DNA from 3 places in the Promicromonospora noduliphila genome. Region 1 is predicted to be linked to each of the others. Evidence: riboswitches for the same ligand, from Rfam matches in the RefSeq annotation. Region 1 holds a riboswitch; each other region holds the start of a gene.
The links. Region 1 has a riboswitch for cyclic di-AMP ahead of AC0QU1_RS20410 (C40 family peptidase). Riboswitches for the same ligand answer to the same signal wherever they lie in the genome.
Positions count from the first base shown of each region.

Region 1 (9,907 bases):
GCACCGCCTCACGCCGCTGGCCGCAGCGGACGAGGTTCTTCTCCTGGCCGGCGGCCCTGTCGCCGCGTCGAGCGCTGGCAGCACATCCGGCACTGCCGACGCATCGGGCGCGTCGGGCACTGACCGCTCCGACAATGCGCATCTCGACGGCGGCGTGGCTACGGTCGTGGCCCGCGGCGGTCACGAGCACCTGCTCGCCATCAACCCGGACTACGCCTGGGCGGCGGCGCAGGAAACCCATGCCTGACCAGGCGTCTGGTGCAAGTCTGACCAGGCATCTGCTGCAGGCCTGACCAGACACCTGCTGCCGGAAGCGTCCTTCCCGGCAGCAGGCGCATCGTCCATGGCACCGGCTGGTAGCCCGAGCGTCCAACCGGCAGGCGTCAGCATCAGGCATCAGGCAGGACTCAGCCGACGTCGGTCACCTCGTGCAGGCCCTGCCACCGGTTGAACCTGCCCGTGAGCCGGGGGACGACGCTGCGCGGCAGCAGGCGTGCCGGCCAGGTCATGGCCCGGGTCACGGCCCTGCCCGGGTAGGACACGGCGCACCGGCGGGTGTAGTCGTCCAGCGTCCGGGCGGCGACGGTCTCCGGTGCGTCGGCCGCCCGGGGGTCGATCGTGGCGGTGGTCCCGTCGAAGAAGCCGGTGGCGACGGCGCCGGGGTGCGCGGCCATGACGTGCACGCCCGTGCCGCGCAGCTCCTCGGCCAGCGCCTCGGTGAAGGAGAGCACGAACGCCTTGGTCGCGGCGTAGCTGGCCTGGTAGGGCATGGGCTGGAAGGCGGCGGTGGACGAGACGTTGATGATGCCGCCCGACCCGCGGGCGACCAGGTCACGCCCGATCGCGTGGGTCAGCGCGAGCAGGCCGCTGACGTTGAGTCCGACGGTGCTGAGCTGCGGACCGAGCGGGCGGTCGAGGAAGGGTCCCGCGCTGCCCGCCCCGGCGTTGTTGAGCAGCAGTCCTACGGTCAGGCCGCGGTCCCGCAGCTCCTCCAGGATCCGCTGCGGGCCGTCCGGTGCCGCGATGTCGCCGATGACCACCTCGGGTTCGGGCCCGCCGCGCTCCCGGATCTCCGCGGCGACCGTCCGCAAGGTCTCTTCCGAACGGGCCAGCAGGACCACACGCGCACCCCGCCGCGCCAGCTCCAGCGCGTAGGCCCGCCCCAGCCCCTTGGACGCGCCGGTCACGAGTGCCGTGACGCCTCGGTAGTCGTCGTTCACAGGATCCTCCATTGTTTCGAGCCTCAAAGTATCGGATGCCGAACGTAGCACGATCCTTCGAGGCTCGAAACATCGGTAGGATGGGCGGCATGGCCACGTCCGAGCTCACCGCGGTGGTCGCCGCGACCCACGACATCTGGATGCGGACCAACGACCTCCTCGGGCAGGCGCTGGCCGATCACCAGCTCACGCCGGCGACGTTCCAGGCGCTGTGGGTCATCGACCCCGACGAGCCGCCGCCCTCGATGAAGGTCATGGCCGAGCGCCTGTACTGCAACGCCCCGAACCTGACCTTCATCACGAACCAGCTCACCGGCCGGGGCCTGGTGGAGCGCGCCGTCGACCCGAACGACCGCCGCTCCCGCGTCCTGGTGCTGACGGCCAAGGGCCGCGAGGTGCGCGACGAGCTGGTCCGGACGGCGCTGGAGAAGACCCCGCTGGCGGTGCTGACGCAGAGCGAGCTGCGGCAGCTCACGGCACTGCTGAGCCGGGTCACGGGACCCGGTCTACCCGCGCCGGACCAGACGGCCGACGACGCACAAGACGCAGACACACCAGAGACCGCCCGGCGTGGGTAGGCGAGCGGCCGGCCGGCGTCAGAGGGTCTTGTCGAACTTCTTGCTGCGCTGCTCGTAGCCCAGCCGATCGTAGAAGGCATGCGCGCCCGTACGCCTCATGGCCGACGCCACGGTCGCCCGGAGAGCGCCGACGGACGTTGCCCACTCCTCGAAGGCCGCCACGAGCTCCCGGCCCGCCCCGTTGCCGCGGTGCGACTCGGCGACGACGAGCGCGGTCCCGCCGTCAGCCCCCGAGCACCGCCATCGCCGCCGCCCGCCCGGGGATGCCGCTCACTCCCCCGCCGCGGCGGGCGCCGGCACCCGCGAGCAGCACCCGCCGGTGCTCGGTCTCGACGCCCCAGCGCCCGGCGTCGTCGGCCGACTCGGCGAACGGCCAGCGCAGGTCGCGGTGGAAGATGTGCCCGCCGGGCAGCCCGACGTCGCCCTCCAGGTCGACCGGGGTGCGCACCTCGAGACAGGGCCTGCCCTCGGCATCGAGCGCGAGCACGTTCTCGATGGGTTCGGCCAGCACGGAGTCCAGGGACGCCAGGGTGGCCCGCAGCGCGCGCTCGCGGGCGCCGTCGGGGTCCGCGCGGAAGAGCCGGGCCGGCATGTGCAGCCCGAACAGCGTGATGGTCTGGGCCTCGGTCCCGGCGAGCGACGGCCCGAGGATCGTCCGGTCGGAGAGCGTGTGGCAGTAGATCTCGCTCGGCGGCAGCTCGGGGATGCGCCCCGCCGCTGCCTGCGCGTACGCGTCCTGGAGCTGGGTCAGCGACTCGTTGACGTGCAGCGTCCCGCTGAACGCCGCCACCGGGTCGACGTCGTCGCGCAGCTTCGGCAGGCGCGTCAGGAGCATGTTCACCTTGAGCTGCGCGCCCTCGGGGTAGGACGCCGGAGCCGCGCCACCGCCGTCCGCCACACCCGGGCCGACGGCGTCCGCCACACCCGGGCCGACGGCGTCCGCCACACCTGGGCGGACGGCGTTCCCCGCACCCGGTCCGACGGCGGCACCGGAACCGGAACCCACGCCCGGCACGGTCGGCCCGCCAGCAGCACCCCGTCCGGCCCCGCGCAGCAGCCGCTCCAGCTCGGCGGGGGCGCATCCCGCGAGCAGGTGCCCGGCGGTCACACCGCGGGCACGCCCGTCGGCGTCGGTCCAGGCCACCTCCACGCCGGACGCACCGGGGTCGACGGCGGTGACCGTCGCCGAGGTGACGACGACGGCGCCGGTGGCCACCGCGGCGTCGTGCAGGGCGCCCGAGACCGCGCCCATGCCGCCCACCGGCACGTCCCAGTCGCCGGTCCCGTTGCCGATCACGTGGTAGAGGAAGCAGCGGTTCTGGCGCAGGGACGGCTCGTCGACGTCGGCGAACGTGCCGATCAGGCCGTCCGTGGCGGCCACGCCGCGCACGACGTCGTCCGCGAAGGTGCTGCGCAGCACCTCGCCGAGGGGCTCCTCGAAGAGGGTGCGCCAGGCCGGCTCTCCCACGAGGTCCCGGACCGCCGAGCGCGGGAGCAGGGGCTCGGTGAGGGTGGGCGCGAGGCGGCGGGCTACGTCGGCGGTCATCGCGTAGAAGCGGCCCCAGGCCTCGAAGTCGGCGTCGGAGCCGGTGAGGCGACGGAACGAGGCGCGCGTGGCGGCGTCGTCCTTGGTGTCCACGAGGAGGCCGCCGTCGGCCACCGGTGTGTACGACGACCAGCGGCGGCGCACGAGGCGGACCGGCAGCCCGAGCTCCGTGACGATCCGCCGCGGCAGGAGCGAGACCAGGTAGGAGTAGCGCGACAGCCGCGCGTCCACGCCTGCGAAGGGCCGGGCGGAGACGGCGGCGCCGCCGATGTGGTCGGCCCGCTCCAGGACGAGGACGGAGCGGCCGCCGCGGGCCGCGTAGGCCGCGGCGGTGAGGCCGTTGTGGCCGGCCCCCACGACGACGACGTCGTACCGGGCGCGTAGGTAATCGGGCATGCTCGCCATGGTGACACGGGGTAGCGATTGCCAAGAACGTTCCATCACGAGTCGGTATGTGACCTAATCGTGACTTTTTCTCGGAAGGTCGGTACGGTCATGTCACCTCGCCAGCAACGGCGGGGTCCAGGTCCGGACGCCGAGCCCTGTCACCGGTCCTGAGCAGCTACGACGTGACAGGGGCGGGGGAACCAGGTAAGCCGGGCACGCGAGTGTCCTTGGGGTGAAGCCTCTTGCGAGGCCGGGTGAACTGAACTCCCCATCCGAACCCGACAGCTCACCTCGTAGGCGTCCGAGGAGATCACTGGTGACCGTACTCACCGACCGTGCCCAGGACTGGGCGGACGACCAGGCGAACCGACCCAGCTACCGGGGCAGGCACCGTGCCGAAGGCCCTGCACTCACCCCCTTCACCGCCCTGACCCAGACCGCCGCCGAGAACGCCGCCCGTACCGGCGCCATCGCCGTCGTCACGTCAGGCATGCTCGCGTCGGTCTTCACCCAGACCGCGCACACGGCGCCCGCCGAGTCGCACACGCAGACGGCGCCCGCCAACAACACCGTCGACACCAAGCTCCGCGCCGGGCTCGCCGAGAACCTCGTGACCAGGGTCAAGGTCACGCAGGAGGCCGACTTCTGGGCCGAGCGCGGACGCGTCACCGTGACCCCGTACGCCGAGACCGAGGCCGGCATCGCAGAGGCCAAGGCGAAGGCGGAGGCCAGGGCGCGCGCCAAGGCCGAGGCGGAGGCCAAGGCTCGCGCCGAGGCGGAGGCCAGGGCCGCCGCCGAGGCGGCTGCCGTGGCAGAGGCGGCAGCGGAGGCAGAGGCTGCGGCCGCCGCCGAGGCTGAGGCGGCCGCTGCCGCCGACGCCGCGGCGGAGTCCGCGGACCTCGGCCAGCAGGCCGTCAACCTCGCCCTCGAGTACGTGGGCATCGCCTACGTGTACGGCGGTTCCTCCCCCAGCGAGGGCTTCGACTGCTCTGGCCTGATCAACTACGTCTACGCCCAGCTCGGGATCGACCTCCCGCGCAGCTCCAGCGAGATGGCGACCGTCGGCTACCAGGTCGCCGCCGCGGACGCCCAGCCGGGCGACATCGTGTGGACGCCGGGCCACGTCTCGCTCTACGCGGGCGAGGGCATGGTCGTCGAGGCCCAGCAGGCCGGCGTCCCCGTGCACTACACGGAGATGTGGCAGGACAACGCGGTGTTCATCCGGGTGACGGGCTGACCCCTGGTCCCAGGTGCGGGATCTTCACGCCGGGTCCGGTAACGTCCCCGGCGTGAAGATCCTCGTACCGGACGTCCCGTTCGACCTCGACTTCCCCTCCCGGCTGCCCGACGGCGGCGCCTCCTTCGCGCCCGGCGGCACCGACGCCGTCGTCGCCTACGCGATGAACGAGCCGGTCCCCGAGGAGCACACCGACGCCGAGCTGCTGGTCACCTGGGCCAACCCGCCCAAGATGCTCGCCGACGCCGCCCGCCGGCTCACGAAGCTCCGCTGGGTGCAGACCCTCTCCGCCGGGCCGGACGTCGCGCTGCGCTCCGGGTTCGCGCCCGACGTCGTGATCTCCTCCGGGCAGTCGCTGCACGACGACACCGTCACCGAGCACGCCCTGGCCCTGATCCTGGCGTCGGTCCGCCGGATCGACGTCTCCCTGGCCGCGCAGCGGGAGCACCGCTGGGCCAAGGAGATCGCGTTCGCCCAGGGCGACCCGGTGACCGGCCGCGAGTACACGCTCGACGGCGCGCGCGTGACGATCTGGGGCTTCGGCTCGATCGCCGTGCGGCTGGCCCCGCTGCTCACCGCGCTCGGCGCACGCGTGACGGGCGTCGCCTCGCGCGCGGGCGAACGCTCCGGCTACCCCGTGGTGGGCGCCGACGACCTGGACGCGCTGCTGGGCGAGACCGACCTGCTGATCTCGCTGCTGCCCGCCGTCCCGGCCACCCGGCACATCCTCGACGCCCGCCGGCTGAGCCTGCTGCCGCCGACGGCGCGCTTCGTCAACGTGGGCAGGGGCGCCACCGTGGACGAGGCAGCCCTCGCGGACGCGCTGCGCTCCGGCGGGCTCGCGGGCGCGGCGCTCGACGTCATGGAGACGGAGCCGCTGCCGTCGGACTCGCCGCTGTGGGACGTGCCGAACCTGATCCTCACGCCGCATGTCGCGGGCGGCCGGCCCCGGGGCGCGGCGCAGTTCCTGGCGGAGCAGCTCACGGCGTGGCGGGCCGGCGCCGAGCTGCGCAACGTGGTGCGCCGCTGACGCGGTGTCGCGCCGAACCGCAAGATCCGCAGCCATCACAACGAACGCCGGCGCCGAACCGCAACTTACATGTGCTGCTGGCCGCCAACCGCAGGCTACGAGTTCATCGACGGGCTGGTGGACTCCTAGGCTGCGTTTCGGGCCACGAGAGGACACGTAGCTTTCGGTTCGGCGCCTGGTCAGAGGCCGCGGGGTCTCGGCTGGCAGACCGGGCAGGTGAACGACGAGCGGTTCATGAACGCGTCGCGGCGCACCAGCGCACCGCAGCGGCGGCACTCCTCGTTCTCGCGCCCGTAGACGGCGAGCGACCGGTCGAAGTACCCGGACTGCCCGTTCACGTTGACGTACAGGGCGTCGAAGCTGGTCCCGCCCTGGCCGAGGGCCTCGCTCATGACCTCCGCCGCCGACTCCAGCACCCGGCGCACGTCGGCGGCCTTCAGCTTGTCGGTCGCCCTGGCCCAGTGCACCCGCGCCCGCCACAGCGCCTCGTCGGCGTAGATGTTGCCCACGCCGGACACGACGGTCTGGTCCAGCAGCGCACGCTTGATCTGGGTCCGACGGCGGCGCACCCGGCGCACCAGGCCGTCCAGGTCGAGGTGAGGGTCGAGCAGGTCGCGGGCGATGTGGGCCACCGGCTCCGGCAGCAGGGGCAGGTCGGAGCCGCGGCCGGCGGGGATGTCCGACGTCGGGGCGCCGGGCGCCGGAGCGTCAAGGGCTCGGGCGTCAGGGGCCGGATCGCCGGAGGCCGGAGCCGTGCTCCCGCGCGACGAGCCGCCGCCGTCCGGCACCAGGTCCTGGACGCTCAGGTGGCCGAACGTGCGCTGGTCCACGAAGTCGAGGTACCGCGCCCCGGACGGCGCATCCGCCAGGTGCAGGCGAACGCGCAGGTGCGGGTGCCGCCAGTCGTCCTCGTCGCTCGACGCCGCCACGGCGAAGGCCGCGTCGCCCGAGGCCGTGCTGGGCGCCGTGACGTCTGGCCGCGTACCCCGCACGAGGAGCTGTCCCGACATCCCCAGGTGTGCGAGCAGGGCCGCCACCGGCTCAGCGTCCGTCGGCCCGGCGTCAGCTCGCCCGCTGTCGGCCGGCTCGCCGTCGCCCGACGCGGCGCCCGTCGGAGCGGCCCCGGCCGGAACGGCCGCCAGCGGCAGCCAGAGGAACTTGCCCCGGCGCACCGCCGCCGTCAGCCGCCGGCCGACGAGCTGGTCGCGGAAGGAGCCCGGCCCGCCGTCGTGCCTGCGCACGCTGTACTCCCGGAACACCTCGACGTCGCGCACCACCGCGCCGACCACGAAGCGGTCGAGGCCGTCCCGGACGGTCTCGACCTCGGGGAGCTCAGGCACCGGAGGCCGGCGCCGTGCTGTCGGCCGACGCGCCCGTGTCGGCGTCGTCCACCTCGTCCGCCGTGGGCAGCGGGAACTTCTCCAGCAGGGCCCGGTAGGTCTGCTCGGCCGCGCCCTGCTCGGCGTGCTTCTTCGCGCTGCCGGAGCCCGAGCCGTAGGTGACGCCGTCGATCACGACGGTCGAGTGGAAGATCCGCGCGTGCTCGGGGCCCTCGAACGTGGCGATGTAGTCGGGCGCGCCGAGGCCGCGCTCCGCTGACGCCTCCTGGAGGGAGGTCTTCCAGTCCAGCCCGGCGCCCAGCCCGGCGGCGACGTCGAGCGTCGAGTCGACGAGCCGGTGCACGAGCGCCCGCGAGGTCTCCAGGCCGTGCGACAGGTAGGTCGCGCCGATCAGGGCCTCGACGGTGTCGGAAAGGATCGAGTCCTTCTCGAAGCCGCGCGTGCGGATCTCGCCCTTGCCGAGCAGCACGTACTTACCCAGGCCGAGGGTGCGCGCGACCGCCGCGAGCGCGCGCTGCGACACCGTGGCGGCACGCATGCGCGCCAGGTCACCCTCCGACTGGTCCGGATGCCGCCGGTACAGCGCCTCGGTCACCACCAGCCCCAGCACCGTGTCGCCCAGGAACTCCAGGCGCTCGTTCGTGGGGATGCCGCCGGCCTCGTGCGCGAACGACCGGTGGGTCAGTGCCAGCACAAGAAGCTCGGGGTCCAGATGGACCCCGAGTTTCTCGAGCAGCGCGGTAGGTTCCGGCCTCGCCGGCGACGTCCCGCCCTTGGCCACGTCAGCCCGCGTGGACGGTCTTCAGGGCGTCGCGGTAGGTGCGGCCCTTGTAGGTGCCGCACGTCGGGCACGCCGTGTGCGGCAGCTTGTCGGCCTGGCACTGCGGGCAGGTGGTGAGGGTCGCTGCGGTGGTCTTCCACTGCGAGCGACGCGCACGGGTGTTGCTGCGCGACATCTTGCGCTTCGGAACAGCCACGGCTAGCTCTCTTTCGTCTCGTCCGACACGCTCGTAGATTCGAGCATGCTCTGTAGCGCCGACCAACGAGGGTCGACCACGTCATGGTGATGACCGGGGTCGTCGGCCAGACGTGCTCCGCACTCGGAGCACAGGCCAGGGCAGTCTTCCCGGCACAGCGGTTGAAATGGTAGTGCAGTCACGACCGAATCCCGAAGCGCGGGCTCCAGGTCGGCCAGGTCGTCCTCCAGGACGGACTCCTCGTCCTCGACGTCCTCGTCCCCCGCCTCGGCCGACGCCGCCGCCCGCTCCGGGTAGGCGAACAGCTCGGTGACGTCGACCGTGAGGTCACGGGTGATGTCGTCGAGGCAGCGGCTGCACTCGCCCTTGACCGTGCCGCGGACCGTGCCGGAGACCAGCACGCCCTCCATCACGGCCTCGAGCCGGAGGTCCAGCTCCAGGTCGGAGCCTTCCGGAATACCGATCACGGCCGTGCCGAGGTCCGCCGGCGCCTGCACGGTCGCGCGGTGCGTACGGCTCGATCCGGCACGCCGAGACAGCTCGTGCGTGTCGAGCACGAGCGGCGAGTTCGGTTCGCGGGAAATAGCAGGCTCCGATGAGGACGGGATCAGCACGGGCAGTCCGGCGCAGCGCGATCCGGCAGGACGGCGCCGAGCGGACGGCGAAGGGGATGGACCAGCACGCAATCGCACGTCAGAGGCTCACGCCACGTCGGGGACTCACGCCAGGGACCAGCAACCCATCCTACGACATGGACCGGGACTCACGCGCGCCCGCGCGGCGTGAGAGGCCTCACGAGCCGGCGGACGGCCCGTCGGACGGCCGGCCCAACGCGGCCCGCAGGGCCTCCGTGACCCCGGCCGGCACCAGGTCCTCGACCGGTCCACCGTGCCGCACGATGTCCTTCACCAGCGACGACGCGACGTGCGCGTACCGCTGGTCGCCCGGCAGGAAGATCGTCTCGACCCCCGACAGGTGCCGGTTCATGAGCGCCATCGGCTGCTCCGCGTCGAAGTCCCCGCCGCCACGCAGACCCTTCACGACGGCGACCGCCCCGACCTCCCGGCAGAAGTCCACGAGCAGCCCCGGCACGACGGCGACGCGCACCCGGGCCATGGCCGGCTCGGCTGCCGCGGCGGACCCCAGGGCGGAGCGTACGAGTGCGGCGCGGGTCTCCAGGTCCAGCAGCCCGGACTTGCCGGGGTTCTTCGCGACGCCGACCACGACGTCGTCGAACAGGGTGGTGGCGCGGCGGACGACGTCCAGGTGGCCGAGCGTGATGGGGTCGAACGACCCGGGGCAGACGACGGTGGTCACGCGCTCACGGTATCCGACGGCGGTGGGTCGGACGGCGGTGGGTCGGACGGCGGTGGGTCGGACTGTAGTGGGTCGGACTGTAGTGGGTCGGAGGGCTCCGCGTAGTAGACCGCCGTCTCCCCGTAGTCCTTGCGGGCGAAGGGGGTCAGGCCGTCGGGCCAGGCCGGTTCGGGGGTACGGGTCGAACGCTCCACGACGACGACGGCGCCGTCGGCCAGGACGCCCGGTGCGGCGAGGTGGGTGAGGACGACGGCGAGCGCGTCGTCGGGGAGGTC
Region 1 is NZ_CM167806.1:4,644,506-4,654,412, forward strand. It holds gene AC0QU1_RS20385 (amino acid ABC transporter ATP-binding/permease protein) at 1-247, shown strand, start outside; gene AC0QU1_RS20390 (SDR family NAD(P)-dependent oxidoreductase) at 408-1,220, opposite strand; gene AC0QU1_RS20395 (MarR family winged helix-turn-helix transcriptional regulator) at 1,310-1,798, shown strand; gene AC0QU1_RS20400 (GNAT family protein) at 1,817-1,960, opposite strand; gene AC0QU1_RS20405 (phytoene desaturase family protein) at 2,022-3,749, opposite strand; cyclic di-AMP (ydaO/yuaA leader) riboswitch at 3,895-4,046, shown strand; gene AC0QU1_RS20410 (C40 family peptidase) at 4,048-4,968, shown strand; gene AC0QU1_RS20415 (NAD(P)-dependent oxidoreductase) at 5,021-5,998, shown strand; gene AC0QU1_RS20420 (DNA-formamidopyrimidine glycosylase family protein) at 6,178-7,338, opposite strand; gene rnc (ribonuclease III) at 7,331-8,032, opposite strand; gene rpmF (50S ribosomal protein L32) at 8,121-8,315, opposite strand; gene AC0QU1_RS20435 (YceD family protein) at 8,318-8,872, opposite strand; gene coaD (pantetheine-phosphate adenylyltransferase) at 9,108-9,632, opposite strand; gene AC0QU1_RS20445 (RsmD family RNA methyltransferase) at 9,629-9,907, opposite strand, start outside.

Region 2 (9,907 bases), 810 kb from region 1:
CGCGAACCAGGTCCGCCACCTTGCGGCATAGTCGAACCAGTCGTCCTTGATCCTGCTGTTGAGCGGTACGGGGTCGGTGTCGTACACGCCGCGTGCGGGGCTGGTCCAGCGGAGCTGCCGGACCAGACGTCGTCGAACCTCCCGGCCGATGCCGAGCTCCTCGCACTGGAGCGTGGAGAGCAGGCCCGCTTGTCGTCGCAGCAGCGGTTCCGCCGCTCTCGGGATCGCGAAGGTCTTCGGCATGGACCCACTTCATCAGTGCCGGGCCCGCCGCGCCGACCACGAAGCGCCCCCCTGTGCACAACCGCCCGAGAACGCCCCCTGTGGTCGCACTCGCGCCCCATCGGGCTGTCACGGAGAGTGCGCTTCTACCCAGCGATCTGGCCCAGAACACGGGTCGTTTCCGGGCCCAATGACTGGGTAGAAGCGCACTCTCGGTGATCGGCCCAGCCAAGGTCACGCTGCCAGGGCCTGCTTCTCCGGGTCCGGGGTGGCGTCCGGGTAGGTCACCTGGAGGTACGGGCGCGGGATGCGGTGGGTGCGGGAGAGGCGGGCGCGCACGCGCACGTGCCACGTCCGGTAGGCCCAGACCGTCGCGAGCACGGCCACGAGCAGCGTGGCCACCGCGCCGATGAGCACGGCGTACCGGGGCCCGAACGTCTCGCCGATCCAGCCGACCACGGGGGAGCCCAGGGGCGTGGTGCCGAGCAGCACCATCATGTAGATCGACATGACCCGACCGCGCACCTCAGGCGCCACCGAGAGCTGGATCGCCGCGTTCGCCGAGGTCAGCATGGTCAGCGATGCGAAGCCGACCGGGATCGACATCAGGAGGTAGCCGAGGTAGGTCGGCATGACCGCCTGGATGCCCATGGCGATCGCGAAGGCGAACGCGGCGCCGAGCACGAGCCGCACGCGCGGCCGATCCCGCCGGGCCGCCAGGAGCGCCCCGGCGAGCGAGCCGATCGCCAGGACCGACCCGAGGATGCCGTACTCGCCGGCGCCCCGGCCGAACTCGACGCGCGCCATCATGGCCGACGTGAGCTGGAAGTTCAGGCCGAACGTGGAGACGACGCCCATCACGACCATGATCACGACGATGTCGCTGCGCCCACGGATGTAGGCGAGGCCCTCGCGGATCTGCCCCTTCGCCCGCGGCGCCACCGGCAGCACCCGCAGGTCCCGCATCCGGGTGAGCGAGAGGATCACGGCGCCGAACGCTATGCCGTTGATGATGAACACCCATCCGCTGCCGACGGCGGCGATGAGCAGACCCGCCACGCCGGGCCCGATGAGCCGAGCGGCGTTGAAGTTCGACGAGTTGAGGCCGACGGCGTTCGCGAGCCGCGTCGTCGGCACGAGCTGGGCGACGAAGGTCTGGCGCACGGGGCCGTCGACGGCGCTCACCACGCCCAGCAGCGTCGCGAACACGTACACGTGCCACAGCTCTGCCGCGCCGGACAGCACCAGCGCACCGAGCCCGAGGCCCAGCACGCCCATGCCGCCCTGCGTGAGCATCAGGAGCTTGCGGCGGTCGACGCGGTCGGCGAGCAGGCCGGCCCACGCGGACAGGAAGATGTGGGGCAGGAACTGCAGCGCGGTGACAACACCCACGGCGACGCCGGAGTTGTTGGTGAGGACGGTCAGGACTACCCAGTCCTGCGCCACGCGCTGCATCCAGGTGCCGATGTTGGCGACGAGAGCGCTGGCGAACCAGAGACGATAGTTGCGGTATTTCAGGCTGGCGAAGGTGGCGCTCATCGAGCGGCGATCCGGATCAGGAGCTCGCTGGCTCCCGCAAGGATCTCTCTCTCCTCTACGGTCAGGGTGGACAGCTGTTTGGTGAGCCAGGCGTCACGCCGACGCCGGGTCTCGGCGACCTCGCGCTCGCCCGCGGCGGTGAGGCGGACGACGACCTGGCGCTTGTCCGTCTCGTGCTCCACCTTCTCGACGAGGCCGAGCTCCGCCAGGGTGTTCACGGCGCGGGTCATCGACGGCGGGCGCACTCGCTCGTGCTCGGCGAGGGAACCTGGGGACATCTCGCCGTGCTTGTGCAGCACTGTCAGGATCCCGAACTGCCCCTCGGGGAGGTCGGCCTCGCCGCGCTCGGCACGCAGACGACGGGAGATGCGGGTGAGGGCGACGCGCAGGTCGCCCCCGACCGTGGCCGGGCTTCGGCTCGGTCTGCGGGAGCTCGACGACACCCGCACTAGTTTAGATCATTAGCCTTGCTAACGGTACGTGGGTCTGGTCACACCATTCGCGGCGGCAGGCACGCCGTCGGGCGGACGACGAAGCCGCCCGCCCCGACGACGAAGCCCCGCCCCGACGACGAAGCCCCGCCCCGACGACGAAGCGCCCGCCCCGACGACGAAGCGCCCGCCCCGACGACGAAGCGCCCGCCCGACGACGAAGCCCCGCCCCAACGACGAAGCGCCCGCCCCCCGAGGGGGACGGGCGCTCCGAAGTAACTGTCGCCGAGGGTCAGCGCACGCGATGGGTCTGCGCGAACTGGGCGGGCCCCGGCTGCAGCTCCTGCTGGATGGTCTCGAACCGCTGGCTCTGCTCCGTGTGCGCCTTGAGCCGGTTCTCGAACTCGGCCTGCGTGCGCAGCTCCTCCTCGGTGGGCCAGAGGCCGATGCCGAGGATGAGCAGGAACGTCACGACGCTCACCGCCATCACGAGCGGGACGAGCAGCTGCATGGTGGACGCGCCGGCCGGGACGCTGTCGACCGGGTTGATCACCGAGACACCCGCCATGCCGGTGTAGTGCATGCCGGTCACCGCCAGACCCATGATCAGCGTGGCCACGATGGTGGCGAGCGTGCCGCGGATGTGGACGGTGCACCAGAGCGCCGCCGTCGCCGCGACGACCGCGACGACCACCGACGCGATCACGTAGGTCGGGTTGTAGACGACCTGCGCCGACATCTCCATCGCTTCCATGCCCATGTAGTGCATGGCCGCGACGCCGGCGCCTGCGAGCGCACCGCCCACGATCATCGCGGGCAGCTTTCGCTTGCCCAGCTCCGTGATGAACAGGCCGGCACCCACCACGACGATGGCGATCGCCGCGCTCAGGAGGGTTTCGGGAATGTTGTATCTGATGGTCACGCCTGAAGCCGAGAAGCCGAGCATGGCGACGAAGTGCATCACCCAGATCCCGGTACCGCCGAGTGCGATGGCGCCGAACACGAGCCACGCCGCGCGCGCGCCGCCCGAGGCTGCTCGGGCTCGAGACGTGCACGCAAGGCCCGTCGCTGCGCCGGTGCACGAGATCGCGTACGCCAGCAGGGGCGTCACGATCCCGAATGTGAAGTGGTCGATCACTGGCATGGTGTTGAACAGCCCCTCAGAATGGTTCCCTCTGTTGCGGAAACGTTACAGAAGCCCCTGTACCAGGGACAATAGGCAGAACTCCCCGTCGAAGGGATATTGCGGACGTGATCAGGCTGGTCAGAGGCCTGCGACGAGGTAGTCGATGGAGGCGGTGAGCGCCGCGACGTCGTCGGGTTCGACCGCGGGAAACATACCTACCCGGAGCTGGTTGCGCCCGAGCTTCCGATAGGCGAACACGTCCTGAATGCCGTTGGCGCGCAGCTCGTCCAGCAGCCGTCCGGCGTCGACCTCCGGGGCCAGGTCGATGGTGCCGACCACCGTCGACCGCTCCTCCGGGCGCTCCACGAACGGCGTGGCCCAGTCCCGCGCCTCGGCCCAGGAGTAGAGGATCTCGGCCGACGTCGCGCAGCGCTTCGCCGACCACTCGAGCCCGCCCTGGGCGATCAGCCACTCGACCTGGTCGGCGAGGAGCAGCAGCGTCGCGACCGCCGGCGTGTTGAGGGTCTGGTCCTGGCGCGAGTTCTCGACCGCCGTCGTGAGCGACAGGAACTCCGGCACCCAGCGTCCTGAGGCCTCGATCCGCGCCGCGCGCTCGACGGCGGCGGGGGAGAGGACGGCGAGCCACAGGCCGCCGTCGGCCGCGAAGGCCTTCTGCGGGGCGAAGTAGTAGGCGTCGGTCTGGCTCAGGTCCACGGGCAGCGCGCCGGCACCGGAGGTCGCGTCGGTGAGCACGACGGCGCCGTCGGGCCCGGCCGGGCGCAGCACCGGGGCCATGGCGCCGGTCGAGGTCTCGTTGTGCGGCGTGGCGTAGGTGTCGACGTCGTCGGCGGGCGCGAGGTAGGCCACCGTGCCCGGCTCGGCCGAGATCACCTGGGAGGGCTCGAGGAACGGGGCGCGCGACGTCGCCGTCGCGAACTTGCCGCCGAACTCGCCGAACGCCGCGTGCTGGGCCCTGCGCTCCACGAGGCACAGCGTCGCGACGTCCCAGAACGCGGTGGAGCCGCCGTTGCCGAGGGCCACCTCGTAGCCGTCGGGCGCGCCGAGCAGCTCCGCCACACCCTCCCGGATGCGGTGCACCAGGCCCTTCACGGGCGCCTTGCGGTGGGACGTGCCGAGCACGTGGGCGTTCGCCACGAGATGATCGACCTGCCCCTTGCGCACCTTGGAGGGACCGGAGCCGAACCGGCCGTCGGCGGGCAGGAGGTGTGGCGGGATTGTCAGTGGCACAGAACTAGACTAGAACCTGGGCCGACGCCCGGGGCGCCGAGCCCAGGGCGACTGGACGGCTGCGCGCATGACGGGAGCTGACGTGACGGATCTGATCGACACCACCGAGATGTACCTCAAGACGATCTACGAGCTCGACGAGGAGGGCATCACCCCCCTGCGCGCGCGCATCGCGGAGCGCCTGGGGCACTCCGGCCCCACGGTGTCGCAGACGGTCGCGCGCATGGAGCGCGACGGGCTCGTGATCGTGACCGGCGACCGGCACCTGGAGCTCACCGAGCTGGGCCACGACAAGGCGACGCGCGTCATGCGCAAGCACCGCCTCGCGGAGCGCCTGCTGACCGACGTGATCAAGCTCGACTGGGAGCACGTGCACGTCGAGGCCTGCCGGTGGGAGCACGTGATGAGCGACCTGGTGGAGAAGCGGCTCGTGGGCCTGCTGGACCACCCGCACCACGACCCGTACGGCAACCCGATCCCCGGCCTGTCGGAGCTCGGCGAGGACTACACGGACGTGCCGTTCCTCACCGGCGTCATCTCGCTGCCCTCCGCGTTCGAGGCCGCGGCCAAGAAGGGCGTGAAGGGCGAGCCGCTCGCGGCGTCGCTCACCCGCATCGCGGAGCCGCTGCAGACGGACGTCGAGCTGCTGGCCCGCCTGTCCGACGCCGGCCTCGTGCCCGGCGCGCGGGTCACCGCTGAGCTCGACGACGGGACGTACACGGTGACGGTCGACGGCGCCGGCACCGCCCTTGAGCTGGGCGAGGACCTGGCGCGTCACCTCTTCGTCGCGACGTCCTGAGCGGGTTCGAACCGGCCGTTCGGTGGGCGAGAACCGGCCCTTTCGGCGGGCGGTTTGTCCGAAACCAGTCACCACGCGTCCGACACGTTCCGTTATTCGTTGCCGGAACGTGACATCGCGGGTGAGGTCCGCTAAGTTCGGACCGCTCCCCCGGAGTTATCCGGGGTAGTCCTCGGACGGACGCCGAACTCTGTCACCGGCCCGAGGCCCCAAGACGACCGCATGACAGAGGCGGGGGACCCACCATCGGGCGCCAGGGTGCGTCCTCGGGGTGAAGCCGGGCAGTCCTTCGGGAGTGCACGGCCGGGTGATTTCTCCCACCCGAACCCGACAGCTGACCTCGAAGGCGTACAAGGAGAGGTTCTACGTGACTGCACGTACCACACGCGCACGCCACCGTGCTGCGCGACGACCCGTGACTCCGCTCACCGAGTTCGCCCAGAACGCCGCCGTCGGTCGCCGCACCGCGGTCGCCGCCGCGGGTGGCGCGCTCCTCGTCTCGACCTTCGGTGGCGCGGTGGCCGCGCAGGCCGCTCCGATGGAGACCGGCCCGGCCGCCAAGATGAACTCGGTCGACCTCAACGCGCTGACGGCGCAGGCGCGGGAGTCGCTGTCCAACGCTCCCGTGGTGACCGTCGCCCCCGACGCCGAGCTCAACGTCGAGAAGGCCGCGGTGTCCGTGGTCTCCGCCGCCGAGAACGAGGAGTACCAGGCCGAGCTCGCCGCCGAGGAAGCGGCAGAGGCTGCCGAGGCCGCCGCCGAGGAGGCTGCCGAGGCCGCCAGCATGGTCGCCACCTCGGTCGACATCCCCGACTCGGCGATCGGCAACTCCGTGATCTCGATCGCCAGCCGCTACGTCGGCGTCCCGTACGTCTCCGGTGGTTCCAGCCCGAGTGGTTTCGACTGCTCGGGCTTTACTGCGTACGTCTACGGTCAGCTCGGGATCGCGCTGCCGCACTCGTCGTCCGCGCAGCCCGGTTACGGCACCATCGTGCCGGCCTCGGAGGCCCAGCCCGGCGACCTGATGTGGACGCCCGGCCACGTCTCGATCTACGCCGGTGGCAACACGATGATCGACGCGTCCAAGCCCGGCACCGTCGTCGACTTCCGCCCCATCTGGCAGTCGAACCCCACGTTCGTCCGCATGGGCTGAGCCCAGCCGCGCAGGACCCGAGCAGAGCGCCTGTCAGTGCCCCGCCCGATGACCGGGTGGACACTGGCGGGCGCTCTGCTTTGCCATCCTTCGGCATTCTTTTTGCTACCGGATACCCACAACCTGTGCCCCGCCGGTAGCGTTGGAGTGCAAAGGTGCACTGCCAAGGGAAAGGGCTGGCGATGACACGATCCGAGGTCGTACTGGTCGGTGTGGACGGATCGGCCGCGAGCCTGCACGCGCTGGACTGGGCCACCGCGTACGCACATCGCGTGGGGTGGGCGCTGCACATCGTGTGCAGCTATTCATTGCCGTCCTTTACGGCCGCGTCACTCGACGGTGGCTATGCCGCCCTCGACGACACGACCATCCAGGAGGGCGCCAAGTCGGTCCTCGCGGAGGCCGAGGCCCGCGTGGCCGACGCCGGGGTGCGCGCCACCACCGAGGTGGCGACGGGTGATGCAGCGGGTGTGCTCGTGGAGCTGTCCGGCGACTACGGGCTCGCCGTCGTGGGCACGCGCGGCAAGGGCGGGTTCACGGAACGCCTGCTGGGCACGGTGTCGTCCGCGCTGCCCGCCCACGCGCGGTGCCCGGTGGTCGTGGTGCCGCTGCGCGCCGAGACCAACCGCGGCGTCCAGTGGAAGGCGCCGGACGCCGAGCCGGCCGAGTCGGGCGAGGCCGCGACGGAGGCCGCCGTGGCGGCCGGCCCGGGCGAGATCCGGGACGTGCGCCGCATCGTCGTCGGCGTGGACGGGTCTCCGCAGGCCGAGCGGGCGCTGCAGCACGCGATAGAGCAGGCCAACGCGTGGGGTGCGGAGCTGACCGCCGTCACCGGGGTGCCCGTCGGCAATGCCGGGATGCTGGCGTGGCTACCGTCGTCGATCGACCGCGAGCAGGTGCTGGCGGACATCGGGGCCGGCATGGACGTGCTGATCGACCGCTACGAGGCCGAGAACCCCGGCCTGCGGATCCGGCGGATCGTGCTCGACGGCACGGGCGCCGAGCTGCTCACGGAGTTCTCCACGGCGTCGGACCTCGTGGTGGTGGGCTCGCGCGGCCGCGGCGGGTTCCGCGGGCTGCTGCTCGGCTCCACGAGCCAGGCCGTGCTGCACCACTCGGCGTGCCCGGTGCTCGTGGTCAACAAGCACTGCGCGGACTGAGGGGCGCCGTCCACAACGTGTCAGGCCCTCAGGTCACTCCGGTGACCTGAGGGCCTGGGTTCTGGCAGGGCAGGTCAGTCGCGCGCCGCCGCGGCCTCGGCCGCCGCCAGGAGCACGCAGGTCGCCACGCCGTCCATCGCCGTGCGGACCTCGTCCAGCGGGGGCATCGACGGCGCGAGGCGCACGTTCTTGTTCTCCGGGTCCTTGCCGTACGGGTGCGTGGCACCGGCGGGCGTGAGGGCGATGCCCGCCCCCTTGGCCAGCTCCACCACGCGCGACGCCGTGCCCGGCGCGACGTCGAGCGACACGAAGTAGCCGCCCTTCGGCTCGGTCCACGAGGCGATGCCGTACCCGCCGAGGCGCTGCGCCAGGATGTCGACGACGGCCTGGAACTTGGGCGCCAGGATCTCGCGGTGCTTGCGCATGTGCTCGCGTACGCCGTCGGCCGAGCCGAAGAACATCGCGTGCCGCAGGTGGTTGATCTTGTCCGGGCCGATGGACGCGGCCGACAGGTGCTTCTTGTACCAGGCGATGTTGGCCGGCGAGCTCCCGAGGAACGCGACGCCCGATCCCGCGAACGTGATCTTCGACGTCGAGGCGAACAGGAGCACGCGGTCCGGGTGGCCGGCCTCCGCCGCCAGCGCGATGGCGTTCGGGCTGGTCACCTCGTCATCGGTCAGGTGGTGCACCGCGTACGCGTTGTCCCACAGGATGCGTAAGTCCGGCGCGGCCGTGGGCATCGAGACCAGCGCGCGGGCGACGTCCTCCGTGATGACCGCGCCGTCCGGGTTGGAGTAGGTGGGGACCACCCACATGCCCTTGATCGTGGGGTCCTCGGCGACGAGGGCGGCAACGGCCTCGGCGTCCGGACCGTCCGGCGTCATCGGGACCGGGACCATCTCGATGCCCATGGCCTCGCAGATCGTGAAGTGGCGGTCGTAGCCGGGGACCGGGCAGATCCAGCGCACGGTTTCTTCGCGCGCCCACGGCTTCGGGGAGTCGGGGAAGCCGAACAGCTCGGCGAACGTGACGATGTCGTGCATGACGGTCAGCGACGCGTTGCCGCCCGCGAGGAGCTGTTCCACGGGCACGTCGAGGAGCTCGGCGAAGATGCGCCGCACGGCGAGGCCGCCGTCGAGCCCGCCGTAGTTGCGCGTGTCTGTGCCGGTGTCGTCGGTGTGCACGCCCACGCCGGGCAGGGCCAGCATCGGCTCGGCGAGGTCGAGCTGCTCCGCCGACGGCTTGCCGCGCGTGAGGTCCAGCTTCAGGCCCTTGGCCTGGAGCTCGGCGTAGGCCTGCTGGAGCTCGGCGAGGTCCGGGAACGTTGCGGTCGTGGGGGACGACGTCGTAGTGGTCACCTCCCGGAGCCTACGCTCAGCCGGCGGTCGGTGACAGTTCGGAGCGCTCGCCCTTGCCGGTGGGGGTGTCGCCGGCCGCGTCGTCCTTGGGGCTGTTCGCGTCTGTGTCGCCGTCGGCGGTCTTGGTGTCGGCGGGCTTCTTGACGACGGCGTCCGCGCCAGCAGGCTTCTTGTCGTCGGCGCTGCCTTCGGCGGGCTTGTCGTCTTCCTCGGGCTGCTCGGTGTCCGTGTTGCCAGGCTGCTCGGCATCGGGCGCTTCGGTGCCTTCGGCAGCCTCGGTCTTGCCGGTTGCCTCGGCGTTCTTGGGAGTATCGGCCTCGGTGCTGCTGCTGTCGGCCTCGGCAGCCGGCTCGGCGGTCTCAGCTGTTCCGGCCTCGTCGGACGTCTCGGCCTCGTCCGCCGTCTCGGTCACCTCGGAGTCCGCGTCTGCCTCGTCCGCCGTGGCCGTGCCCTCCGACGCGCCCTCGCTCCCGAGCGCCACCAGAGATTCCTCGAGGATGTCCAGCGCCATCTCCAGCTCCGGCTGCACGATCGACAGGGGCGGGGACAGCCGGATCGTCGACTCGCGCGTGTCCTTGGCGAGCACGCCGCGCTCCAGCAGGGCCTCGCACAGCTCCCGTCCCGTGCCGAGCGTGGGGTCCACGTCGATCCCGGCCCACAGGCCGATGCTGCGCGCCCCGGTCAGCATGCCGCGCTCCACGAGCGCGTCGAGCCGTTCCTTGAGCACCGTGCCCGACGCCGCGGCGCGCGCCTGGTACTGCCCCGTCGAGAGGAGGTCGAGCGCGGCGATGCCGACCGCGCACGCCAGCGGGTTGCCGCCGAACGTCGAGCCGTGCGTGCCCGGCGTCAGGACGCCGAGGATCTCCGGCCT
Region 2 is NZ_CM167806.1:5,459,231-5,469,137, reverse strand. It holds gene AC0QU1_RS23820 (hypothetical protein) at 1-243, opposite strand, end outside; gene AC0QU1_RS23815 (MFS transporter) at 457-1,761, opposite strand; gene AC0QU1_RS23810 (MarR family winged helix-turn-helix transcriptional regulator) at 1,758-2,204, opposite strand; gene AC0QU1_RS23805 (MHYT domain-containing protein) at 2,485-3,303, opposite strand; gene serC (phosphoserine transaminase) at 3,457-4,566, opposite strand; gene AC0QU1_RS23795 (iron-dependent transcriptional repressor DtxR) at 4,649-5,365, shown strand; cyclic di-AMP (ydaO/yuaA leader) riboswitch at 5,568-5,730, shown strand; gene AC0QU1_RS23790 (C40 family peptidase) at 5,781-6,518, shown strand; gene AC0QU1_RS23785 (universal stress protein) at 6,701-7,678, shown strand; gene AC0QU1_RS23780 (aspartate aminotransferase type Ic) at 7,753-9,036, opposite strand; gene rocD (ornithine--oxo-acid transaminase) at 9,053-9,907, opposite strand, start outside.
Region 2: linked by a shared signal. The riboswitch ahead of AC0QU1_RS23790 (C40 family peptidase) and the one ahead of AC0QU1_RS20410 (C40 family peptidase) in region 1 are both predicted to bind cyclic di-AMP.

Region 3 (9,907 bases), 750 kb from region 1:
GGCGAGCCAGCGCGGCGCGGGCAGCCCGAGGGACAGCAGGGCGAGCCCCGAGGAGTAGATGTCGAGGGCGGCGCCGCCGATCAGCCCCGCCAGGGCCACCACCACGAACGGGATGAGGAACCAGGTGGGCAGGATGGTGGACAGGGCGCCGATCGGGTCGGCGCCGATCGCCTCGTTCAGCACGGGATCGGAGCCAGCGAGCAGCAGACCGAACACGAGCAGGACCACGGGGGCCAGCGAGGCGCCGAAGGTGGTCCAGCCGACGATCCGCGGGCCCGAGGCGGTCCGGGGGAGGTAGCGCGAGTAGTCGGCGGCCATGTTGACCCAGCCCAGGCCGAACCCGGTCATCATGAACACGAGCCCGCCGATCACCTGCGGCCCGCCGCCCGCAGGGATCGCGGCGACCGTCCCCCAGTCGACGTGGTCGGCCACCAGGACGATGTAGACGAGGGTGAGCACCGCCGTCAGCACCGTTATCACCACCTGCAGCCGCATCACCAGGCCGAACCCGAAGACGCCCGCCGCCACGACGATGCCCGCCACGACCACGAGGGCGACGACCTTGGTCGCCGTGCCGCCGCCCCAGCCGAGGGCGCCGAGCACCGTGGAGGTCGCGAGCGTGGCCAGCGCCACGAGCACCGTCTCCCAGCCCACGGTGAGGACCCACGACAGCAGCGACGGCAGCCGGTTGCCCTGGACGCCGAAGGCGGCCCTGGACAGCACCATGGTGGGCGCCGAGCCGCGCCTGCCCGCCAGCGAGATGAACCCGCAGAACAGGAACGACACCACGATGCCGACGATCCCGACCACCACGGCCTGCCAGAACGACACCCCGAACCCGAGCAGGTAGGAGCCGTAGCCCAGCCCGAGCACCGAGACGTTGGCCGCGAACCACGGCCAGAACAGCTCGCGCGGCGACCCGCGGCGCTCGCTCTCGTCGATGGTGTTCAGGGCATTGGTCTCGATGCTCGTGGCTGAGCTCATACGGGTGATCCTGCCACTCGCCACTGACACGGGGATGAGAGGTGCGCCACGTTCGTCCCTGACCACAGTCAGGTCCGGGGGGACGGCAAAGGGCCCGCACCGGATGGTGCGGGCCCTTCGGTCTCAGCGGGGCCGGCGGACTCAGCCGACGCGGATGAACGTCGGGCTGGACTGCCAGATCGAGGTGTAGCGGACGGTCTCGCCGGGGACCGGGGCCTCGACCTGCATGCCGTCGCCCGCGTAGATGGCGACGTGGCCGGGCGTCCAGATGAGGTCGCCGGGCTGTGCCTCGGCCGCGGAGACGACGGTGCCCGCGTAGCGCTGCTCCGCGGAGCTGTGCGGCAGGCTGATGCCGACCTGGGCGTACACGTACGAGGTGAACCCGGAGCAGTCGAACCCGGCGGGGGTCGAGCCGGCCCAGAGGTACGGCACGCCGAGGTACTGCATGGCGATGTCGACGATCGCCGAGCCGGAGGTAGCCGCAGGGGCGGCCTCCTCCACCGCGGGCTCCTCGGCGACGGCGGTGGCCGTGACCTCCTCCTCGGCGGGCTCGACGACCTCCTCGACGACCGGCTCGGGCTCGGGCTCCGGCTCGGGTGCCGGCGTCACCTTGATCGTCCCGGTCTCCAGGGTGAACTTGCTCTTGGCGGTGACCTTCACGGCCGGCGCCGTGTCCGCCTTCGCCGTGGTCAGCTTCGCGGTGGTCACCTCCCGTGCGGCGTCCTTCACCGCGTCGAGCGTCACGGCGTCGAGCTCCGCCGTCGTGGTGTCCGGCTCGGTCGCCGGGGCCGCGGCCGCCGGAGCGGCGCTGGCGGGCCCCGCGAGCAGGGAGACGATCAGTCCCGAGCCGGCCGCGACGACCGCGCTCCGGCGGGCCGTCGTGGAGATGCCGCGCGCGGCGGCGCGGGTGAACGGGGTCAGGGGCGTGATGGGTCTACGGGCAGCACGATGGCGCCCGGGCGTGCGAGTAGTCACGTTCGGCTTTCTCCCGACGCCTACGAGGTGAGCTGTCGGATTCGGATCGGAGAATGACCCGGCCGCGGTCCTAACCTGTGCGGCTTCACCCCAAGGACACCGATGGTGCCCACTTACCTGGTTCCCCCGTCCCTGCCATCTGGTCAGTGCAGATCTCGGGCGGTGGCAGGGCTCGGCGTCCGCCTCGAGTACCCACGGACTTTCCCGCGAGCGGGACCGACCGTAACCCGGAAGGGCCAGAAAGTCACAATCCCGTTACGGAGCGTGCTGTGGAGGGGCGCGGCTATTGACCGAATTATCCGGTCTGATATAAGGGCCCGCCGCAGCGTCGCGGTCGCCGAACCGCAACGACACGCCGGCCGGCTCGTCGTGTGCCGGCATGTCGTTGCGGTTCGGCGACCGGGAGCACGCGCAACCTGCGGTTCGGCGCCCGGCTCGGGCCCGCCCAGGCGCCCGGCTCGGGCCCGCCCAGGGCGCACCGGACCGGGTCTAGGCGGGCCGGACGTTGTGGTTGAGGCGGAACAGGTTGTCCGGGTCGTACTGCCGCTTGACCGCGGCCAGCCGCTCGTACGTCGGGGACGGATAGACGGCGGCGACGTCCTCCTCGGTGGCGGATGCGAGGAAGTTCGCGTAGGCGCCGTCGACGTGCGGGGCGAGCTTCGCCCAGATCGCTGCCAGCCGGGGGCGGGCGGCCTCGACGACGGGCTTCGGCCCGCCGGTGACGGTCGCGACCATCAGCTCCGCCGCGCGGTGCGCGTAGGCGGTGGCGTCGCCGGCCACCCGGGACACCGCCCCGCCGACGGCGCGGACGGAGATCAGCGGCGACCCCTGCGCCGTCCCGACCTCGGCGAGGGTCTTCAGCGCCTCCGGCACCGACTCGCGGCGCACGAAGCCGCTGTGGGCGAGCAGCTCGATGCCGGGCGGCGGGGCGGCGCCCTCGACGAGGACGTCCGCGTAGGGTTTCAGCGCGACGTCGTCGGCGACGACGGTGCCGAGCCGGCGGATCGGGTCGATCGCCCGCGCCGCGAGGCCGGCGTCGTCGCCGTCGAACGCGACGTGGATCTCCACGGGCGCGTCCGGGCCGCCCGCGAGCGGGTTGGCCAGGGTGGCGACCGAGGTGAGCTCCTCCGGGGCGGTGCGGAGGTGGTCGGCCCAGCCCTGGAGGACGGTCACCGCCTCCGACGCCGGGAAGGTCACCTTGCCGAAGAAGACCTCCGTCGTGGGGTGCGCGACGAACTCGAAGGCTGTCACGACGCCCAGGTTGCCGCCGCCACCGCGGACCGCCCAGAACAGCTCCGGGTGCTCGTCCGCGCTCGCGGTGACCACCCCGCCGTCGGCGGTGACGACCTCCGCCGCGACCAGGCTGTCCAGGGCCAGGCCGTACTTGCGCACCTTCCAGCCGATGCCGCCGCTCAGCGTCAGCCCGCCGACGCCGACGCTCTTCGTGTCACCGGAGGAGATCGCCAGGCCGTGCGGGGCCAGCGCGTTCGCCACCTTGCCCCAGGTGGCGCCGCCGCCGATCCGGACGAGGTGGCGGTCGCCGTCGACCACCTCGACGTCGGCGAGCTTGCTCAGGTCGATCACGACGCCGCCGTCGTTGGTGCCGAAGCCCGGGAAGCTGTGGCCGCCGCCGCGTACGGACAGCGCGAGCCCGGAGGCGGCGGCGAAGCTGACGGCGGCGCGCACGTCGCCGACGGTCGTGGGGCGCAGGACGTAGGCCGGGCTGCCCGCGACCAGGAGCGAGCGGCCGGCCGACTCGTACTCGGCCCCGCCCGGTTCGATGATGTCGCCGCCGAAGTCGCGGCGCAGGGTGTCGACTGCTGAGGTCATGACGTTCCTTCCACAGGGGGAGTGGCGCTCCACAGGGGGAGTGGCGCTGCGTGCCGCAGCGGACGAAGGCATGACTCCTCAGCCGCCGCCGATGTGACAGGGCAGTGTGTGATCCAGGCCACACCCTGGCCGTGGCGGATCAGCGCCGGCCGGCGGCGCCGACGGTTCGCGTGGTCAGGCGGGCTCGACCTTGTCCGCGTCCCTGGAATCGGCGCCCGCGTCCGAGGAGTCGGCCGTGGCCTGCCCGCCCTCGTCCGCGGGCCCGGCCTTCGCCTTCCCGCCGTTGTCCGCGCCGTCGCCCTTGTCCTCGTCCTGGAAGACGTCGGTCATACCGCCGACCGTCACCAGGAGCGTCGTGAACAGCGTCACCGCGGCGGCGACGATCCACAGCAGCCACTGCAGGAAGGGCAGCGCCTGAGCCAGCGCCCCGAGCTGGAACAGGCCCCCGGCCACGCCGCCACCGACCAGGACCACGAAGATGACCCCGATCAGCTTTCCCGCGTCCAGCTTGCGGCGCGCCCGCCGCCGCTTGCCGCCGGGCGGGACGGCCCGGCGCGCGGCATCGACGGCCAGGCGGTTCATCGCGTCCTCGAGGGCCGCCCTGCCCTCGCCGTCCGGCATGTCCTTGTGGATGGCCACCAGGCGCTGCAGCCGGCGCTCGCCGCCGGGCAGCACGCCCACGAACGAGGCGATCGCGGACAGGACGGCGCCCATCGTCGGGAGCGCCACGGACACGATCGACACGATCTCCGACGTCGTCACGGGCAGGAGCCTAGCGATCCTCCGCGGTTGACCATGCGCCTGCTGCGAGATGCGGCCCGCGTTCCCGCAGCGAGCGCATGGTCCACCTCGGTCGTAGGCGGCTCCGCCAAAGGTCGTAAGCCAAGTGCCTGCCTGCGGGCGATGTGGTGAAAAGGGGATCCCGACAGGCTGGTCCCGTCCGGAGAAAAGGCTCCGGAGCAGCCCGAACACCTGCCGAGCGCGAGGAGCGCGACGATGTTCCCGTCCACTGACCACACGCCCACCGAGCGGCCCGGCGGCGACCCGCTGAGCGGCCGCCCGCTGCGCGACCACCCGCTGCACGGCCGCCCGGCGCACCGTGCCCGACGAGTCGCCGCCGGCCTCGCCGCACTGGGGATCCTTGCCGTCACCGTCGCGGCCGGCGCACCGGCGTCCGCCACGGTGCGGACGACGGCGACCGCGGCCTCCGCCACGGCGCGGACGGCGACGGCGGCACCTGCGACGCCGACCGCCGCCGCCCCCACATCGACCGGGGCGACCGCCGCCGCATCCGGCACCGCGACCACTCCGGCGTCGACCGCCGAGGACCCCGCCCCGCCCCCGCGGATCTCCGCCCCGGCCGGCGAGCACCCCCTGACCGCGCAGGACGTCGACGCCTGGCTCGACGGCCTGCTGCCGGCCGCGCTGGAGAGCGCTGGCATCGCGGGCGCCGTCGTCACCGTGGTGGACGACGGCGAGATCGTCACCACCCGCGGCTACGGCTACGCCGACACGGGCACGACGGGCGGCGAGGCCGTGCCGGTCGACCCCGAGCGCACGCTGTTCCGCCCGGGCTCGGTGTCCAAGCTGTTCACGGCCACCGCCGTCATGCAGCTCGTCGAGCGCGGCGACGTCGACCTGGACACGGACATCGCGGAGTACCTCGACTTCGACGTCCCACGCAGGTTCGACGGGCCGATCACGCTCCGGCACCTGCTCACCCACACCGCCGGGTTCGAGGAGCGGATCGCCGGCCTCATCGGGTTCGGCGACCAGCCGGTGGTCCTCCGCGACGCCCTGGCCGAGGACCCGCCGGAGCAGGTCTACGAGCCCGGCACCGTGCCCGCGTACTCGAACTACGGCAACGCGCTCGCCGGCTACATCGTCGAGCGGGTCAGCGGTGTGCCGTTCGAGGGGTACGTCCAGCGGAACATCCTCGCGCCCGCCGGGATGACGTCGTCGACCTTCGAGCAGCCGCTGCCGGCCGAGCTGCGCGACCGGATGTCGCAGGGGTACCCGTCGTCCGCAGCGGCCCCCGGGCAGTTCGAGATCGTCGGGACGCCGCCCGCCGGGGCCCTCACCGCGTCGGCGCCCGACATGGCGCGCTTCATGCTGGCCCAGCTCGGCGAGCCGGGCACCGGCTCGATCCTCGAACCCGAGACGCTCGACCTCATGCAGGCCCCAGCGCTGGACGAGAGCTCGCTGGGCAACCTCGCCGCGAGCCCCCGGATGACGCTCGGCTTCTTCGACGAGAGCCGCAACGGCCACCGGATCGTCGGCCACGGCGGCGACACCCAGTACTTCCACTCGCACCTGCAGCTCTACCCGGAGGAGCGCACCGGGATCTTCGTCTCGCTCAACAGCACCGGCGCGAACGGCTACGTCAGCCTCGCGCTGCGCGACTCCGTGCTGCACGGCTTCAGCGACCGGTACTTCCCGGCCGGCACGGCCGACGTCGCCGGCGCCGCCGGGACGGGCACCCCGGCGGCCACCACGGACGGCGGCGGCGCGGCGGGCACCACGGACGGCGGCGCGGCGCCGGCCACCACCGAGGCGACCGCCAAGGAGCACGCGGCGATCGCCGAGGGCACCTACGTGTCGTCGCGCGGCATGCAGAGCACGTTCCTCGCCGCGCTCGACACCTTCAGCACCACCCAGCTCACGGCCCGCGCGGACGGCCGCCTGCTGATCACCCCCGGCCCGCTCTCGGTCTCACCGGCCCTGTACGAGGAGATCGCGCCCTGGGTCTGGCGTGAGGTCGGCGGCCAGCGGACCATCGCGATGCGGGTCGCGGACAACCGGGTCGAGGCAATCTCGTTCGAGGGGGCCTTCGCGATGCTGCCGGTCCAGCCGGAGCGCGCCCCGGCGGTCGTGCTCCCGGTGCTCGGGGTCTCCGCCCTGATCCTGCTGGTGACCGCCGTCGCCTGGCCGGTCGGCGCGATCCGCCGCCGGGTCCGGAGGCTCGCCCTGCCCGAGGGCACCGGACGCGTGTCCCGCATCCTCACGAAGATCGCGGTGGTCGCCACCGTGTTCGCCCTGGCCGGCTGGACCATCACCGTGCTGACGGTGATGAACCTGCAGGACGTCCCGGTGGCCTCCCTGCGACAGCTCCAGGTGGTCCAGGGGATCGGCGTGCTCGGCCTGGTCCCGGCGGTGGTGCAGGTGGTCGGCGCCGTCCGGCACCGGCACGGCTGGGCTCGCATAGCGGGCACGGTGCTCGTGGTGCTCGCCCTCGCCGGGGTCGCGTGGCTCGCCTTCGCGCTCCGCCTGCTGGCGCCGTCGGTATCGTACTGAGCCATGCCGACGACGGACGGGCCGACCACGGGCGGCCCCACGCAGGGCGGGCCGACGGACGGCTCCGCGGCGCTCGGCGACGTCCCCGTCCCGCAGCGCGCCGGCCGGCTCGACGCGCTGCTCGACCGGCTCGGCCTGACCACGCCGCTGGCGCGGGACGGCCTGCTGGCGGGGCTCGTCCTGCTCGTGACGGCCGGCCTGATGGTCGCGCTCTTCGGCGCCGTGCTGGAGAGGGAGGGCCTGGTGGTCGGCCCGGCGCAGGGTGTGGTGCTGGTGGTCGCCTCGTGCGTCGCGGCGCTGCCGCTCGTCCTGCGCCGGGTCCGCCCGGTCCTCTGCCTCGGCCTGGTCGTCGCGTGCCAGGTGGTCGTCGTCGCGGTCTCTCCGCCCGAGCTGTCGGTCGGTGGGATACCCCAGTTCGTCGCCGCCTACACGGTCGGCACGCTGCTGCCGGCCCGTCGCGCCCTCGCGATCACGGCAGCGGCGGTGCCGGCCGCACCGGCCACGGCGGTGGTCGTGAGCCTCGTCGCCGGCGTCAACCCCCTGGTCCCGGCCGGCCTCCACCTGCTGGCGGGTCTCGTGACCTACGTGGCCAGCGTGCTGGTGGGCGGCGCCGTGGCGACCCGGCGGCGCTACCTCGAGCTGCTCCGCCTGCGGGCGGCCGAGCTCGTGCGGACGCAGGCGGCGACCACCCAGGCCGCGATCTTCGCCGAGCGGTCGCGCATGGCGCGCGAGCTGCACGACGTCGCGGCGCACCACCTGTCCGGCCTGGTGGTGCAGGCCGCCGCCGTCGAGCGGCAGATCGACAGCGACCCGCAGGCCGCCAAGGCCGGCACGGCCTGGATCAGGGCGCAGGGCAAGGAGACGCTCGACAGCCTCCGCCTCATCGTCGGCGTGCTGCGGGAACGCCCGAGCGTGGACGACGACGGGCACGACGCCCCGCCGCCGGGGCTCGGCGCGCTGGACGGGCTCGTCCGGACGGCGCGCGGCCTCGGCGACGGCGTCGACCTGGTCCGCGAGGGCACGCCGCGCGAGCTCGCCCCTATCGCCGACGCGGCCTTCTACCGGGTGGCCCAGGAGTCGCTCTCGAACGCCCGCCAGCACGCGCCGGGTGCGCCCGTGCGGATCGCCGTCCGGTTCGGGGAGCGGGAGGTGTCCCTCGACGTGGTCAACGAGCGCGCCGTGGGTGGCGCCGCCGCGGACTCGGCGCGTCGGGACTCGGGGCGTGCGGACTCGGGGCGGCAGGGGATGGGTCTGATCGGCATGCGGGAGCGGGCGCACCTGGTCGGGGCGACGCTCACGGCGGGCGCCACGCCGTCCGGCGGGTGGCGCGTGCTGCTCACGCTCCCGCTGCACCATGAGGCCGGCGGGACGCCGGCTTCGGCGGGGCCTGGCGGGCGACCCGGCACGGCGGGCGTGCCGAGCGAAGGGGGACAGTGATGATCAGGGTCATGCTCGTCGACGACCAGGCGGTGGTCCGGGCGGGGTTCCGGTTCCTCCTCGAACAGGCCGAGGACATCGAGGTGGTCGCGGAGGCCGCCGACGGTCCGACGGCGGTGGAGCTCGCCCGCCAGCACCACCCCGACGTCGTCTGCATGGACGTGCGCATGCCGGGCGGCGACGGCCTCGCCGCGACCCGGGAGATCGTGTCTGCCGGCGGCCCGCCGGGTTCTTCGAGCACGACGCCGGCGGTGCTGGTCGTGACCACGTTCGACCTCGACGAGTACGTGTTCGGGGCGCTGGAGGCCGGCGCGAGCGGGTTCATCCTCAAGGACTGCGAGCCCGAGGAGCTGATCGACGCCGTCCGCCGGCTCGCCGACGGGCAGGGCCTCATCGACCAGGCGGTGACCCGCCGGGTGATCACCGAGTTCGCCCGCCGCAAGGCGCCGCCGCAGCACGCGTCGGACGCCGTGGCGCAGCTCACCGCCCGGGAGGCCGAGATCGTGCGGCACCTCGCCAGGGGGCTGTCGAACGCCGAGATCGCGCGGGAGCTCGTCGTGGAGACGAGCACCGTGAAGTCGCACCTCGGCCGCGCCATGGCCAAGGTGGGCACCCGCGACCGGCTGCAGACGGTGGTCTGGGCCTACCAGAACGGCCTCGCCGACCCGGCATAGCCCGAACAGCCCCCTGCCCGGGCCCCGGATGTTTCCCGAACCCGACCGACGCCGTGCACCGCTTCTCTTTGAGACCGAGGTTTGTTGGCTTTAAACCCCATCAAAGCCAACAAACCTCGGTCTCAAAGAGAAGGGAACCAGAGCCCGGGCCGGCTCCACGACGTGTGGGAATCCCCCATTTCACCCGGCTGCGGATCTTGCTAGCTTCCTTGCAACCGGCGGGTCGGCAGAGCAGCCGGCCGGCTACGGCTCCGTCCACAACCGAGGTGGTCTCATATGGTCTCCCGCCGCGCACCGATCGTCGTCGCAGCTGCCACGGCTGCGATGTTGGCACTCGGAACGGCCCTCGTTCCCCTGCTGCCGGCCACGGCCGTCGTCACCGGCTCCGCACCGGCGCGGACCGCGACCGCGCCGCAGTCCGGGTCCGCACCGGAGCAGAGCGCGACGACGCCGAGGTCCGAGTCCGAGCCGGACGCCGTCACCCCCGTCGAGGCCAACGGTCAGCTGCGCGTGTGCGGCGTCCGGCTGTGCAACGAGCAGGGCACGCAGATCCAGCTCCGCGGCATGAGTACGCACGGCACCCAGTGGTATTCGCAGTGCGTCACGAACGCCTCGCTCGACACCCTCGCGTACGACTGGAACGCCGACGTCATGCGCATCTCGACGTACGTGCAGGAGGGCGGCTACGAGACCGACCCGCAGCGGTTCACCGC
Region 3 is NZ_CM167806.1:3,895,392-3,905,298, reverse strand. It holds gene AC0QU1_RS17175 (purine-cytosine permease family protein) at 1-984, opposite strand, end outside; gene AC0QU1_RS17170 (C40 family peptidase) at 1,126-1,959, opposite strand; cyclic di-AMP (ydaO/yuaA leader) riboswitch at 1,961-2,131, opposite strand; gene AC0QU1_RS17165 (FAD-binding oxidoreductase) at 2,449-3,789, opposite strand; gene AC0QU1_RS17160 (hypothetical protein) at 3,964-4,551, opposite strand; gene AC0QU1_RS17155 (serine hydrolase) at 4,786-7,083, shown strand; gene AC0QU1_RS17150 (sensor histidine kinase) at 7,087-8,520, shown strand; gene AC0QU1_RS17145 (response regulator) at 8,532-9,194, shown strand; gene AC0QU1_RS17140 (glycoside hydrolase family 5 protein) at 9,519-9,907, shown strand, end outside.
Region 3: linked by a shared signal. The riboswitch ahead of AC0QU1_RS17170 (C40 family peptidase) and the one ahead of AC0QU1_RS20410 (C40 family peptidase) in region 1 are both predicted to bind cyclic di-AMP.